Regions from separate parts of the Ectothiorhodospira lacustris genome, predicted to be linked through region 1. Evidence: predicted binding sites of a transcription regulator. Region 1 holds the regulator's gene; each other region holds the start of a gene.
What was found. The regulator sigma-54, encoded in region 1, starts transcription at its own class of promoters, with help from an activator protein. The targets are predictions, from matches to a motif close to TGGCANGNTNCNTGCTT.

Region 1 (4,776 bases):
GATCGAGGCGGACTCGGCCACCCTGGACGACAACCGAGGCATCAGCACCTACCGCGGCGGTGTACGCATTACCCAGGGCGCCACGGAAATCACCGGTGATACAGTCACGGTCCATACGCCGGGCCGGGTCCTGGAGCGCATGACCTCGGAAGGCCGACCGGCAACTCTACGCACCCAGGACCCGCAGGGGCGGGAAGTCCGTGCCGAGGCCGCACGTATGGAGTTCTTTCCCACCGAGCAACGCATGGAACTGAGCGGCAGTGCCCGCGTCCGGCAGGGCGCGGACGAGTTCCGGGGCAGCCGCATCATCTATGACCTGCGCACGGCCACCCTGGAAGCCCGTACCGGGGATACCGGGCGCGTCGAAGCGATTTTCACTCCCAGGGATCAGGCTCCCGCCCCGGCCGAGGGCGCACGATGAGCCGCCTGCAGACCCGCGACCTGGTCAAACAGTACCGTGCCCGCAAACCGGTGGACGGCGTTTCTCTGCAGGTGAACAGCGGCGAAGTCGTCGGCCTGCTGGGTCCCAACGGGGCCGGCAAGACCACCTGCTTTTACATGATCGTCGGCCTCATCCCCTGCGACGGCGGCCGCATCGAGTTGGACGACAAGGACATCACCCCCCTACCCATGCATGCCCGGGCGCAACTGGGGATCGGCTATCTGCCCCAGGAGGCCTCGGTGTTTCGCAAGCTGTCGGTGGAAGACAATCTCCTTGCCGTACTGGAAACACGCCGCGACCTCAACCGCGCCCAGCGCCATGAACACATGGAATCCCTGCTGGAAGAGTTTCAGATCATGCACATCCGCGAGAGCCTGGGCATCAGTCTCTCGGGTGGCGAGCGGCGCCGGGTGGAGATTGCCCGCGCCCTGGCCACGGAGCCGGCCTTCATCCTGCTGGATGAGCCCTTTGCCGGAGTGGACCCCATTTCCGTGATCGAGATCCAGCGCATCATCACCCATCTGGTATCGCGCAAGATCGGGGTGCTGATCACCGATCACAACGTTCGCGAGACCCTGGGCATCTGCAACCGCGCCTATATCCTGAGCGACGGGCATCTGATCAGCGAAGGGCCGCCGGAAGTGGTGCTGGCCGACCCCCAGGTCAGACGGGTCTATCTGGGCGACCATTTCCGACTATGAAAGTACAGTTTTTGAGCCATCTCATGGTTTCCCCACACTGGGTCACATTTTTCGTGCCAAGCCGTATAATCCGGATGACAGACCCCGCGCATGACGGAAAAGAGCCGTCGACACTGCCGGGACCACTCAACGCCTGCCTGACGACTCCGGTGGTACGCCACATCCTATGCTGAAACCTTCTGTCCAGCTCCGTCTCGGCCAGAGCCTTACCATGACACCACAGCTGCAGCAGGCCATCCGGCTGCTGCAGCTGTCCACATTGGAGCTACAGGCCCAGATCCAGGAGACGCTGGAGACCAACCCGATGCTGGAAGCCCTGGAAGGCGCCGACGCCGACCTGGATACCGGTGTGGACGAGGCGGCGGCCCAGCGGGAAGAGATGGACAGCAGGCCGGACAGCACCGACAAGGATGCGGGGGGCCGGGAATTCGAAGAGCCCGCGGAACCGGGCGGCACAGGCGATGCCTCGGAGAACATTCCCGAAGAGCTGCCGGTGGACAGCAACTGGGAAGACCTCTACGACATGCCGGCAACCGGCGGCGGCCAGGGGGGGGACGGCGACGGTCGCGACCTGTTCGAGAACCAGAGTGCCCCCGGTGAGGACCTGCGTGATCACCTGCTCTGGCAGATCAACCTGTCCCCCCTGAGCGAGCGGGATCAGGTCATTGCCATGACCCTCATCGACGCCATCAACGATGACGGTTACCTGGGAGAACCCATCGAACAGATCCATGCCGGACTGGCTCAGGACCAGGAACTGGAACTGGAGCTGGATGAGGTGGAAGCCGTACTGCGCATGGTCCAGCACTTGGACCCCGTGGGCGTGGGCGCGCGCGATCTCTCAGAATGCCTGCTGCTGCAGCTGGAGCAGTTCTCGCCGGATACCGCCTGGCTGGCCGAGGCCAGGACCCTGGTGCGCGATCATCTCGAAGCCCTGGGTACCCGTGATTTCAAAGGCGTACAGCGCCGACTGGGACTGGCCGACGGAGAACTGCAGGCGGTGATGGCCCTGATACAGAGCCTGAATCCCCGCCCGGGCACCCTGATCAGCTCCAGCTCACCGGAATACATCATTCCCGACGTCTTCGTGCGCAAGCGCGAGGGATACTGGCAGGTGGAACTGAACCCGGAAGTCGCCCCCCGGTTGCGAGTGAACCCGCTTTATGCCAGCTTTGTACGGCGGGCCGATTCCAGTCAGGATAACGTCTACCTGCGCAACAGCCTGCAAGAGGCCCGCTGGTTCATCAAGAGCCTGCAAAGCCGCAACGAAACCTTGCTGCGGGTAGGCACCGCCATTGTGGAGCATCAGCGCGCCTTTCTGGAACACGGCGACGAGGCCATGAAACCCCTGGTGCTGCGGGACATCGCCGAGCAGTTGGAGATGCATGAATCCACCATCTCCCGTGTCACCACCCAGAAGTACATGCACACCCCGAAAGGGATTTACGAATTCAAGTATTTCTTCTCCAGTCATGTGGGGACGGCCGATGGGGGGGAGTGCTCCGCCACGGCCATCCGTGCCATGATCCGCAAATTGATTGCCGAAGAGCCCCAGGGCAAGCCCCTGAGTGACAGCAAGATTGCCCAGATCCTGGTGGATCGGGGCATCCAGGTAGCGAGGCGCACCGTTGCCAAGTATCGCGAGGCCATGGCAATCCCGCCATCCAACGAACGCAAGCGCCTCGTCTGAGTTCCCAAGGCCTCACATTCACATCCTAACCAAGGAGTTACCTCATGCAGATCAACCTCACCGGTCATCACGTGGACCTGACCGACGCCCTGCGCGACTATGTCAATGACAAGTTCCAGCGCCTGGAGCGCCACTTCGACAACGTCATTGACGTGCATGTGGTCCTGACCGTGGAGAAACTGCAGCAGAAGGCGGAAGCCAACATGCTGGTCAGCGGCAACACCATCTTTGCCGATGCCACCCAAGCCGACATGTATGCCGCCATCGATGCCCTGGTCGACAAGCTGGACCGCCAGGTGGTCAAGCACAAGGAAAAGCTCAAGGACCACCACCGCGCCGAAGGCTCCCACCGCAACCACGTCGGGTGAGACATCCATGAACATCGGTGATCTTCTCGCCCCGGAGCGCGTCTGCTGTCTGCCGGACGTCAGCAGCAAGAAACGCGCTCTGGAGATGCTGGGTGAAATGCTTTCGAGCCACCTGCCCAGGCTGACCCAGGGAGAGATCTTCGACAGTCTGCTGGCCCGGGAACGCCTGGGCAGCACCGGCCTGGGGCATGGCGTCGCCATTCCCCACGGCCGTCTGGCCGGCGCTGACGAAGCCTGTGCCGCCCTGCTCAAACTGGGAAAGGGGGTAGACTATGATGCCCCGGACAGCGAACCCGTGGACATCCTGTTCGCCCTGGTGGTCCCGACCGAATGTACCGACGAACACCTGCAGATCCTCGCGTTGCTGGCCCGCATGTTCTCTGATCCGGAGACTCTGGCAAGGCTGCGCAGCGCCCAGGGACCGGAAGATCTGCTGGCATTGGTACACCACTGGGATACCGAAAGCCCCGCACAGCCGTGACCATCGAAACCCTCACCGTCCGCCATGTCGTCGAGGCCATGGAAGAGCGCCTCGCCCTGCGCTGGGTGGCCGGTCACCAAGGCAGCGAGCGACGTATCGCTCACCAGGCCACGCCCCACGGCAGCACTTCACTGGTCGGGCACCTGAACATCATCCATCCCAACCAGATCCAGGTACTGGGTCCGGATGAAATGCGTTACCTGTGGAACCTGCGCAAGAACTCCCAGCGGGATATCCTGGAACAGCTGGTCAACGGGACCGCTGCCATCCTGATCGTCACCGACGGTCTGGCGGCTCAGCCGGAACTGTGCGCACTGGCGGACAAGCAGTCGGTGCCCCTGCTGGCCACCACCCTGCACGGCCACGAAATCATCAATATCCTGCGCTATTTCTTCAGCGACAAATTGGCGGAGACCGTCACCCTGCACGGTGTCTTCATGGAAGTACTGGGCATCGGGGTTCTGCTGACGGGAGAAAGCGCCATCGGCAAAAGCGAACTGGCGCTGGAACTCATCAGCCGCGGACACCGTCTGATTGCTGATGATGCCCCCGAATTTGCCCGTATCGCCCCGGACATCCTGCGAGGTACCTGCCCGCCGGTGCTGGAAAACTTTCTGGAGGTCCGGGGACTGGGCGTCCTGAACATTCGTGCCATGTACGGTGACAGCGCCATCAAGACCAGCAAATACCTGCGTCTGATCATCGATCTGAAAGACCAGGTCGATGTCACATTCGCAGATATCGACCGCCTCCATGGGGGGCGGTGCAACCGGGAGGTACTGGGCCTGAAGGTACCGGTCATCACCCTGCCCGTGGCCTCCGGCCGCAACCTGGCGGTGATGGTGGAGGCGGCCGTGCGCAACCACCTGCTGCGCCTGCGCGGCTATTTTGCCGCCGACGACCTGGCCGCACGGCAGCGGCGTCAGATGCAGATCGACCCATGAAGCTCGTCATTGTCAGCGGGCTATCCGGATCAGGCAAGACCGTGGCCCTGCACGCCCTGGAAGATGCCGGCTACTACTGCATCGACAACCTCCATCTGGAATTGTTGCCGGCGGTGGTCAGCCAACTCCGTCAGTCCCCTCAGGCCGGCT
Region 2 (4,776 bases), on a different contig from region 1:
CCCACCCGGAACCGGTGGGACGTCTGGTGACGGCCGCCCTGGCCCAGGTGGCCGAAGAAGCCCGGGAGTCCGGTGTGAGCATCCAGGTCCTCAGTCGCGAACCCGGCCCTACCCTGCCCATGGACCGTAACCGGCTGGAACAGGCGCTGACCAATCTGCTGCGAAACGCCCTGCATGCCGCCGCGGGGGGGCGCGTTCAGTTGTCCTGGTCCACTGCCGACGGCTGGCTGGAATTACGGGTGGACGATGACGGACCGGGCATCGATCCGGCTCACCGCAGTCGGCTGTTTGAACCCTTTTTCACCACCAAGTCGGTGGGCAGCGGTACCGGCCTTGGGCTGTCCGTGGCCCATGGCGCGGTAACGGAGCACCAGGGCGAGATCCAGGCGGTGGAAAGCCCCTTGGGCGGAGCTCGGCTGGTGATCCGTCTGCCTCTGGAGCGTAGTGATGGCTCATGATGTCCCTGATTCCCTGCAAGGGGTCGTACTCGTGGTGGAAGACGATCCGGCCCACCGGGAACTGGTGATGGATGAGTTGCAGGATGCCGGACTGGAGGTGCGGGGCGCCCAGGATGTGGCCTCGGCACGAAAGGCCTTGTCCACCGGTCCCGTTGATCTGGTGCTCAGTGATCTGCGGTTGCCCGAAGCGGACGGACTCGCCCTGCTGGCCCATTGTCAGCGCCTGCCCCTGCCCCCGGGCTTCATCATGCTGACCGCCTTCGGTACGATCCCCCAGGCAGTGGAAGCCCTCAAACAGGGTGCCGATGACTTTCTCACCAAGCCCGTGGACCTGGACCACTTGGTCATCCGGGTTCGTCGGGCCCTGCGCAACCGACAGTTGCAGACGGAAGTACAGCGTTACAGGGCGCTGTTGCAGGCGGATGATTTTCATGGCCTGATCGGCAGCAGCCCGCCCATGCAGGCCCTCTACGAACAGGTGCGACGGATGGCCCGGGCCTCCGGGCCGGTGCTGGTCACGGGCGAATCGGGGACCGGCAAGGAGCTGGTGGCCCGGGCCATCCATGAGGAAAGTGATCGGTCCGGCGGACCTTTTGTGGCCATCAACTGTGCAGGCATTCCCGGCGAACTGATGGAGAGCGAGCTGTTCGGTCACGCGGCCGGGGCCTTTAGCGGTGCCAGGGAGGCCCGACGAGGACTGTTTGCCGAAGCCCATGGAGGGACCCTGTTGCTGGACGAGATCGGCGAGATGCCCATGGCCATGCAGGCCAAGCTGTTGCGCCTGCTGCAGGATGGTCGGGTCCGCCCCGTAGGCGGTAACCGGGAGATCGTCACCGATGTCCGGGTGGTGGCCGCCACCCACCAGGATCTGGAATCCATGATCCAGGCCCGGCAGTTTCGTGAGGATCTGTTCTACCGTCTGGAGACTTTTCGTCTACAGGTCCCTCCCCTGCGGGATCGGGGTGAGGATATCGACCGCCTGGCGGCCCGTCTGCTGGCTCGCTTCAGCACTGCCATGGCCCGCGATATCCGGGGCATCTCACCCGAGGCCATGCGATGCCTGCGGCGCCATGGTTTTCCCGGCAATGTGCGCGAGTTGGCCAATCTGATGGAGCGGGCGGTGACCTTTTGCCGGAATGACACCATTGAGGTGAGTGATCTGCCGGAGCGTCTGGATCCGGCGCGGGCCGATACCTCCCATGCAGCGGCCTTGCCGGCGGTGTGGTCCGATGATGAACCCATGCCGACCCTGGCCGAGGTGGAATCCCGCTATATCCGTTGGGTCCTGCGGCGTCTGGATGGCAACAAGCGTCAGGCCTCCAGGGTGCTCGGCATCGGTCGACGGACCCTGTATCGGCGTCTGGGCGAATCCGAAGAGGCAACGATAGACAATGATATGTCCACCGACTCGGATATTTGATCCGTCGCCTCAATAGGAGCCTGCCTGGCCGGCGAACCGCGCTGTGTCTTTGGGGCACGTAGCAGGCTGGCTCATGTGTCATAATGAACCACCCCTAAAAGCCATTAAGCTCAGCATGTCCGCTCGCGAATGATTTAATAAAATCATTGAGTTATATTTTTTATGGTAGGCCGCTCCAGGTCTGGCACGATGTCTGCAAAAGTAGTCTCGACATTCATCGAACCGTAAAGGAGATGCCCCATGAAGCGCACATTCCTTCAGAGTCTGCCCGTCACCCTGACCGCCGCCCTGCTGCTCGGTGCCGGCTCCCATGCCATCGCCCAGCAACAGGAGGGCAACTTCGGCGCCCAGCCGCCGGCGGGCATGGAACAGCAGGGCGCTACGGTGGATCCCCATACCCTGGATCGTTTCGTGGATGCCTTTGTGGCGGTTCAGCACATCCGGGATGACTTCGCCCGGAAGCTTGAGGAGGTGAACGACGAGGCGCAGGCGCAGGCCCTGCAGCAGGAGGCCCAGGAAGAGATGATCAGTGCCGTGCAGGATGAAGGCATGAGCGTTGAGGAATACAACCAGGTGGCCATGAACTTGCAGAGCGATCCGGGCATGCTGCAGCAGGTTCAGGAGATGGCGGCGGAGCGGATGTAACCGTTCTCTTCTGCAGTCCGGCGGCGCCCCTAGGGCGCCGCACGTCGCTTCCGGCAAATAGCGGATCGGCGGTGTCTTAGCCTGGCTTCTGTTGCATTTTCTTCCACAGGCCTGACTGCTTCCATTCCTCCATCCAAGGCATGACCCGGGCGGCTTCCATGGGCCGTGCAATCCCGAAGCCCTGGACCACCGGGCATCCCATCTTCATGAGTACACGGGCATGGCGTTCCGTTTCGACGCCCTCGGCAATGGCTTCCAGTTGAAAGGAAATGGCCAGACTGACCACACTTTCCACGATGCTGAAATCTTCTGGGTCATCGAGCATGTCACCCACGAAACCCTTGTCGATCTTGAGGGTGTCCAGGGCCAGACGCCGCAGATGGACCAGCGAGGAATAGCCGGTACCGAAATCGTCCAGGGCAAACCGGACGCCCAGCGCACGGCAGTCCTGCATCGCCAGGGCCGCCATCTCCCAGTCCTCCACGGCCGCACTTTCCAGAATCTCGATCTCCAGATCGCCCGGTGCCAGCTGCGGATAGGCCAGTAGCATGTTGGCCAGTTTATGGGCAAATCCCGCCTGGAGCAGGTGCGTGGCGGATACGTTGACGCTGACGGAAATGTTCGTGCCGCTCATCTTCCACTCATTCATCTGGCGTAATGCCTCGGTCAATACCCAGTCACCCAGTTGAAACTCCAGATCCGTATCGATGATCTGGGGCAGAAAGGCGGCCGGAGACAAGATTCCCCGTTCGGGATGACGCCATCGGATCAGTGCCTCCACGCCCCTGACACAACCACTTCTGAGGTTCACTTTGGGCTGGTAGAAGAGCACAAATTCACCTTGTTTCACGCCCTGATGGATACGCTGCCTTTGCTCACGCAGTTTGTCCATCATCCGGGCGTGGGACGTATCGAAGATGTGGAAGGCGCCTCGGCCTTTCTGCTTGGCCAGAAACATGGCGTGATGGGAGTGACGCAGCAGGGTATCTGCATCAACGTCCGGAAGTGAGAGTGCGATACCCATGCTGGCGGTGAGATTGATGTCACCATGCTCACTGTCCATGGGCTGGACAAAGCCGGAATGGAGTTTGCGGATGATGGCATGAATTTGCTCGGGATCCGTAAGCGAGTGGATGATGATCACGAACTCGTCTCCGCCCAGGCGAGAAACCGTATCAGCCTCGCGCAGTGCGTCCTGCAGACGCCTTGCAATACGGCCCAGGATTTGATCGCCGGCCTGATGACCCAGTCGTTCATTGATGGCGACAAAATCATCGATGTCCAGGGTGATCAGGGCCAGATGGAGGCCTTGGCGTTGATGATAAGCCAGGGCCTGGTGGAGGCGATCCATCAGCAGATGGCGGTTGGGTAGTCCTGTCAGCGGGTCATAATGGGCCAGAAAGGCGATGCGTTCATCGGCTTGCTTTTTGTCGGTCAGATCGCTGAATACCGCCACATAGTCATTTTCGCCATCCTCCCCCGGCACCCGACTGATGGCGGTCCATTGAGGGTACTCTTCACCGTTCTTGCGACGATTCCTGATTTCTCCCTGCCAGGTGCCCGTTTGGATGATGTCCCACCACATGGCGCGGTAGAAATCTGCGTCATGCCAGCCGGATTTGAGCATGCGGAGATTGTTGCCGACGGCTTCCTTGGCCGTGTAGCCGGTAATCTGCGTGAATGCCCGGTTCACCGACAGAATCCTGGCCTGGGCATCGGTAATGATGATGCCTTCCTGGGCATTGTCCATGGCCCTGGCGATGCGGGCCAGATCCCGGGTACGGGTCTCCAGTGTTGTCTGGATCTGTTTGATCGGGGTGATATCCGTATGGGCCCCCAGCATGCGCACGGGGCGTCCCTGGTCATCACGGACGATCATGCCGCGGCAACGGATCCACAGTGTCGAACCGTCCCGATGGGTATAGCGGACGACCTGGTCAAAGGGACAGGCGGGATCGGCGAAGTGTCTTTCCAGTGCCTGCTGGACGGACTTCATGTCATCCGGGTGAACCAGTGCCTGCCATTCACTGGCCAACGGCTGCTTACCGGCCGGGTCGTAGCCCATCATGGTCCAGAAGCGGTCACTCATCCACTCATGTCCCGGATGTTCCAAATCCCAGAACCAGATGCCGTCCAGCGTGGCCTGCTGCAAAAAATCGAAACTTTGCGCGTCGCCTCGGATAAGCTCGTAAAGCTCCCGTTTGAGATAGTGTTCGGCCATGTCCCCGTTCCGGGTCGGATGTGACGGTCATC
Region 3 (4,776 bases), on a different contig from region 1:
GAGTGAATCATAGACGGTCAAGGAGGTGGAATAATTGAATGTATCGGGGTCTGCGGGGTCGATGCCTATTGTGTCTCCATCAATCGGCTCTGCCTCGGCACTCAGATTCATCAGCACATCGATCTTCGAGGTCACCTTTGGTTCGGCATCCCCCGTCGTGAGTTGGATCGGCGCCAGCAGGTTTCCCCCCTCAGGCGGATACCCCATCAGGCGCTGCCCAGCAGCATTGACCACAAAACCTTCCTGGTTTGCCTGAAACTGGCCGGCGCGGGTGTATTCAGTGACACCGTCTCGCTCCAGGACAAAGAAACCCTGACCATTAATCGCCATATCCATACTATTACCCGTGAAGTTCAAACTGCCCTGAGTAAATTGCTGACTCACGGAGGCCAATCTGACACCACTACCTGTCGCAGTCTTATAAGCTGAGTTATAGGACTGCGCAAAGATGTCCATAAACTCGGCTCTTGACTCTTTAAATCCTGAAGTAGATGCATTGGCAATATTATGACCGGTCACATTAAGGTCCGCTGATGCGGCATTAAGACCAGTAACTCCAACATTGAATGGCATGATATGAACCCCTCAAAATAAACAAAAAATGCCCAGGATGGCATTCAGCCAATCTGTCTTACATTGACCAAGTCGATCTCACCGAAGCCTTCAACGATCAGCGTGATTCCCCCGCCGGCCTGCCCGGTACGGACGCTGTCCACCCGAGCATTGAGCAGGGTCTGGGGCTGGCTGGTCTGGCCATCCAGCTGAGCCTCGGCGCGAAACTCATACACCCCCGGTGGTGCCCGCTCGCCCTCCGTGGTAGTGCCGTCCCAGACGAAGGACTTCACGCCGCTCCCCTGCCCGCCCATGGGAATGCGACTTACCAGCACACCCGCCTCGTTGTAGACATTTACCGTCAAGTCATTGGCGGAGGATTTCAGGTCCACTCCACCGCGGATGCCTCCCTCGTCACCCAGCACCGCCAGATCCACGGGGATCAGGACCTCGCGATCCACCAGAGCGGCGGCCTGTAGGGTCTGGTTGGCCTGCATGGTCTGGGCAATGCCTTCAAAGGATTTCTGCAGCTCGCCGATCCCGTTGACCGTGCCGAACTGGGCGATCTGACCCAGGAAATCGCCGCTTTCCATGGGCTCGAAGGGATCCTGATTCTGCAACTGGGTGATCATCAGCTTGAAGAAATCCGCCTGTCCCAGCTCATCCCGGCTGGATTCCTTGCCCTGCCCGGCGGCCGAGGTCAGCCCCAAACTGGCCAGGGTATTGGCGTCAATGACACTCATGTCTCATCCCTCCTATGACTGACCCAGCTGTAGGGTCCGCAGCAACAGTTGCTTGGTGGTGTTCATCACCTCCACGTTGTTCTCGTAACTGCGGGAGGCGGAGATCATGTTGGCCATCTCGTCCACTAGGTTCACGTTGGGCATGTAGACATACCCTTGCTCATTGGCCAGCGGGTGATGGGGCTCATATTTCACGAAGGGCTCGGCCTGGCTCTCGACGATGCCGGCCACCCGCACCGGAGTGGTGGACGCACTCCTGCCGAACTGGTCCATCACCGTCTGGAATACCGGCTGTTTGGAACGGTAGGCCTGCTCGGGGGTAGTGCTGGCTACCTGGGCATTGGCCATGTTGCTGGCGATGGTGTTCAGACGCACCGACTGGGCGCTTAGCGCCGAACCGGAGACGTCAAAGATCTTGAACATGTTGCTCATGGGTTAACCTCCCGGCCTATTCGCCTTTCAGGGCCGTACGCAAGCCGCTGAATTTCTTGCTGAGAAAATCCAGGCTGGCCTGGTACTGCACGGTGTTTTCGGCAAAGGCCGCCTGCTCCAGCTGGGGGTCCACCGTATTGCCGTCCAGGGATGGCTGGGTGGGCACCCGGTAGAGCGGCTCGCCCATGCCCTGCCCCGAGGCATCAGTGGCAATATGGGCGGCGTGGGTGAGGCGCAGACCCAGTGCATCAGGTTGATGTGCACGGCTGAGCACCTGACGAAAATCCAGGTCCCGCGCCTTGTAGTTGGGGGTATCGGAATTGGCGATATTGGAGGCGAGCAACTCCAGGCGCTTTGAGCGCACCTGCAGCGCATCGCCGTGGATACCAATGGCCCTGTCTATGGAAAGTGGCATGGACTCGACCTCAAGAAATGTTCCTGAAGGTCGAAATGCAATCCGCGTGCCATAAAAAAAAAGGCAGGTTTCTTAAAGGCTTGGGTAAAAGGCGTCCTGAATCGGACTGACTGCCACGGCAAGATACCGCCGATTGGAGGGTCCCGCCCCCTGAGGGCGGGTCGGGTTATTGACACCCTGCCCGCTCAGCGCAGGCGGTAAACCACCCCGGGATTGCAACGCACCATCTCAAAGGCATCCGAGTAATTGGCCATCGACTCGGATGCCCCCAGGAAGAGATACCCACCCGGATTGAGAATTTGGGAAATACGCTTCAGGATCAGCTTCTTGGAGTCGATCGAAAAATAGATCAGCACGTTGCGGCAGAAAACCACGTCGAAACGCCCCAACAGGGTATAGCTGTCCATGAGATTGAACTCACGAAAACTTGCTCGAGCCTTGATATCCGGGCGAAGAACCCAGCGATCACCATTCTGAACGAAAAACCGGTTGCGGCGATCAAGGGAGAGGCCACGTGCGACCGCCAAGGAATCGTAGCTGGCCTCACGGGACTCCTTCAACACGGCGCCCGAGATATCCGTTCCCAGGATCTGGACATCCCGCAAGCTGCCGGGCCGGGACTGCTGGTATTCACTGAACCCCATGCTGATGGAATAAGGCTCCTGCCCGGAAGAACAGGCGGCACACCAGATACGCGGGGCATAACCCGAACCCTTCTGCTTGGCCAACTCCGGGTAGATTTGATTCTTGAGGATCTCGAAGGGAAAGACATCCCGAAACCAGTAGGTTTCGTTGGTGGTCATGGCCTCGATGACCCGTTCCCGCAGACCGGGATTGCGCCCCAGTTTCAGCTGCCTGAGCAGATCGCTGACGGAAGAGACCGAGAATTCACCCATGAGCCGCGACAGGCGGCTGTTCACCAGATAGTGCTTGTTTTCCCCAAGGACCAGTCCACAGGACTTCTCCAGAAACAGCCTGAAATCCTCGTAATCCTGAGATTCGATAGGGCCTGACAAGGTGGATTCCTGTGATCGATCAATCTTTCGTTGTAGAACGCAAGCCGTCGTACTGCTCAATAGGCAGCGCCACCAGTATACCTTCGAGACACCTCAAAAGGGGCATGCCGCGCTGCCGCCCAAGGGGCACACAATAACCGCCGGGCGGCATGAAGATGCCGGCCATGGGTCCTTATTTCGCGTCATCACCCATCTGCAGGTGTCCCAGTACGGCCTCTGCCAGCTCATCGGGGCTGAACTTGGGCAAAAAACGGTCAGCCCCCGCCCTGCGGACCAGGGTCTCATTGAAGGTCCCGCTCAGGGAAGAATGGAGCACAACGTACAGCCCGGACAGGGCCGGCTCCTTCCTGATGGCGGCGGAGAGCGTGTAACCATCCATCTCCGGCATCTCGATATCGGATATCACCATCCCGATCTGCTGCTCGATGGGGCCTTGGGCAGCCATTTCCAGCAACTTGTCCAGTGCCTGTCTGCCATCATTTACCACCACCGATTCCACGCCGATCTGGGTCAGGGCGCGCACGATCTGCTTGCGCGCCACCGTAGAGTCGTCGGCGACCAGGGCGCATCGCACTCTCCCCCCTCCACGGCTGCTGGATACCAGCGCATCGCTGACATCCCGTGCCGGACCGGTGACCATCTCCAGCACTTTTTCCACATCAATGATCTCCACCAGACGATCGTCGACCTGGGTCACAGCCGTCAAAAAACTGTCTTTATGGGTGCCACGGGGAGGCGGTCGAATCTGATCCCAGTTGAGGTTGATGATGCGATCCACCGATGCCACCAGAAGTCCCTGAACGGAACGATTGAATTCAGTAAGAATGACGAATGATCCGCGCTCTCCGGAGCCGACGGGCGACATGCTCAGGGCCTGTGCAAGATCGACCACGGATACCGTCTTGCCGCGCAGGGTAGCCACTCCACGGATGATCGGATGGGCGCTGGGAAGCCGACTCAATGCGGGACAGGTAATGACCTCCCGCACCTTGAATACATTGATGGCAAATAACTGACGGGTACCCAAGGTGAAAAGGAGCAGTTCCAGACGATTCTGCCCCACCATCTGAGTCCGGCGATCGACGTCATCCAGCAAGCTGCTCATCGGGCTCTCCTGCGGGTATTTTCAAATCATACCCTCTCATGCACAAGTATGATCGGCACCGGCGAAGATTTCTTGAAATTTTTTTGGCCTTCATTTTGCAGCATACCCCCCAAAGGACATCATGCGCCACTTATCCGGCGCTTCATGACATACCCCAAGGGTGTGGTGATGAGCCATCAAGCGAGGTAGCGGTACGATGTTTTTCAGCTTCCGGAAGCGCCGATTCGGGATCGGCCTGACTTTGTTCGCAGGCCTGCTGGCCTGCACCCCCATCAATCTTATGGCAGTGGAAACACAGTCTCACGACAGTATTTTGACATCTGCCGGTGCGTTTCTCGGTCATCAGGCCCGCGCTCATCACGGTGATCACGTGGATGTGCGTATCAGCCGGGGCTCACTGGACCCGCGCCTTAGACTGAGGGCCTGCGACACCACCCTGGAAACCTTCTTGCCGGCCGGGGCCAGAATGACGGGGCACACCACCGTAGGGGTTCGCTGCACCGCCCCCTCGCC

Region 2: LQ952_RS02755 (DUF4168 domain-containing protein) is a predicted target of sigma-54. The motif match lies at 2,061-2,077, and genes of this name have one in related genera.
Region 3: flgB (flagellar basal body rod protein FlgB) is a predicted target of sigma-54. The motif match lies at 2,178-2,194, and genes of this name have one in related genera.

What each region holds. Positions count from the first base shown of each region.
Region 1 is NZ_JAJNQM010000030.1:12,852-17,627, forward strand. It holds gene lptA (lipopolysaccharide transport periplasmic protein LptA) at 1-421, shown strand, start outside; gene lptB (LPS export ABC transporter ATP-binding protein) at 418-1,143, shown strand; gene LQ952_RS07605 (RNA polymerase factor sigma-54) at 1,310-2,833, shown strand; gene hpf (ribosome hibernation-promoting factor, HPF/YfiA family) at 2,878-3,201, shown strand; gene LQ952_RS07615 (PTS sugar transporter subunit IIA) at 3,209-3,682, shown strand; gene hprK (HPr(Ser) kinase/phosphatase) at 3,679-4,626, shown strand; gene rapZ (RNase adapter RapZ) at 4,623-4,776, shown strand, end outside.
Region 2 is NZ_JAJNQM010000008.1:1,502-6,277, forward strand. It holds gene LQ952_RS02745 (sensor histidine kinase) at 1-458, shown strand, start outside; gene LQ952_RS02750 (sigma-54-dependent transcriptional regulator) at 448-1,878, shown strand; gene LQ952_RS02755 (DUF4168 domain-containing protein) at 2,119-2,523, shown strand; gene LQ952_RS02760 (putative bifunctional diguanylate cyclase/phosphodiesterase) at 2,600-4,744, opposite strand.
Region 3 is NZ_JAJNQM010000009.1:54,589-59,364, forward strand. It holds gene flgE (flagellar hook protein FlgE) at 1-573, opposite strand, end outside; gene LQ952_RS03310 (flagellar hook assembly protein FlgD) at 618-1,295, opposite strand; gene flgC (flagellar basal body rod protein FlgC) at 1,308-1,727, opposite strand; gene flgB (flagellar basal body rod protein FlgB) at 1,744-2,142, opposite strand; gene LQ952_RS03325 (CheR family methyltransferase) at 2,328-3,158, opposite strand; gene LQ952_RS03330 (chemotaxis protein) at 3,331-4,263, opposite strand; partial or broken gene LQ952_RS03335 (flagellar basal body P-ring formation chaperone FlgA) at 4,577-4,776, shown strand, end outside.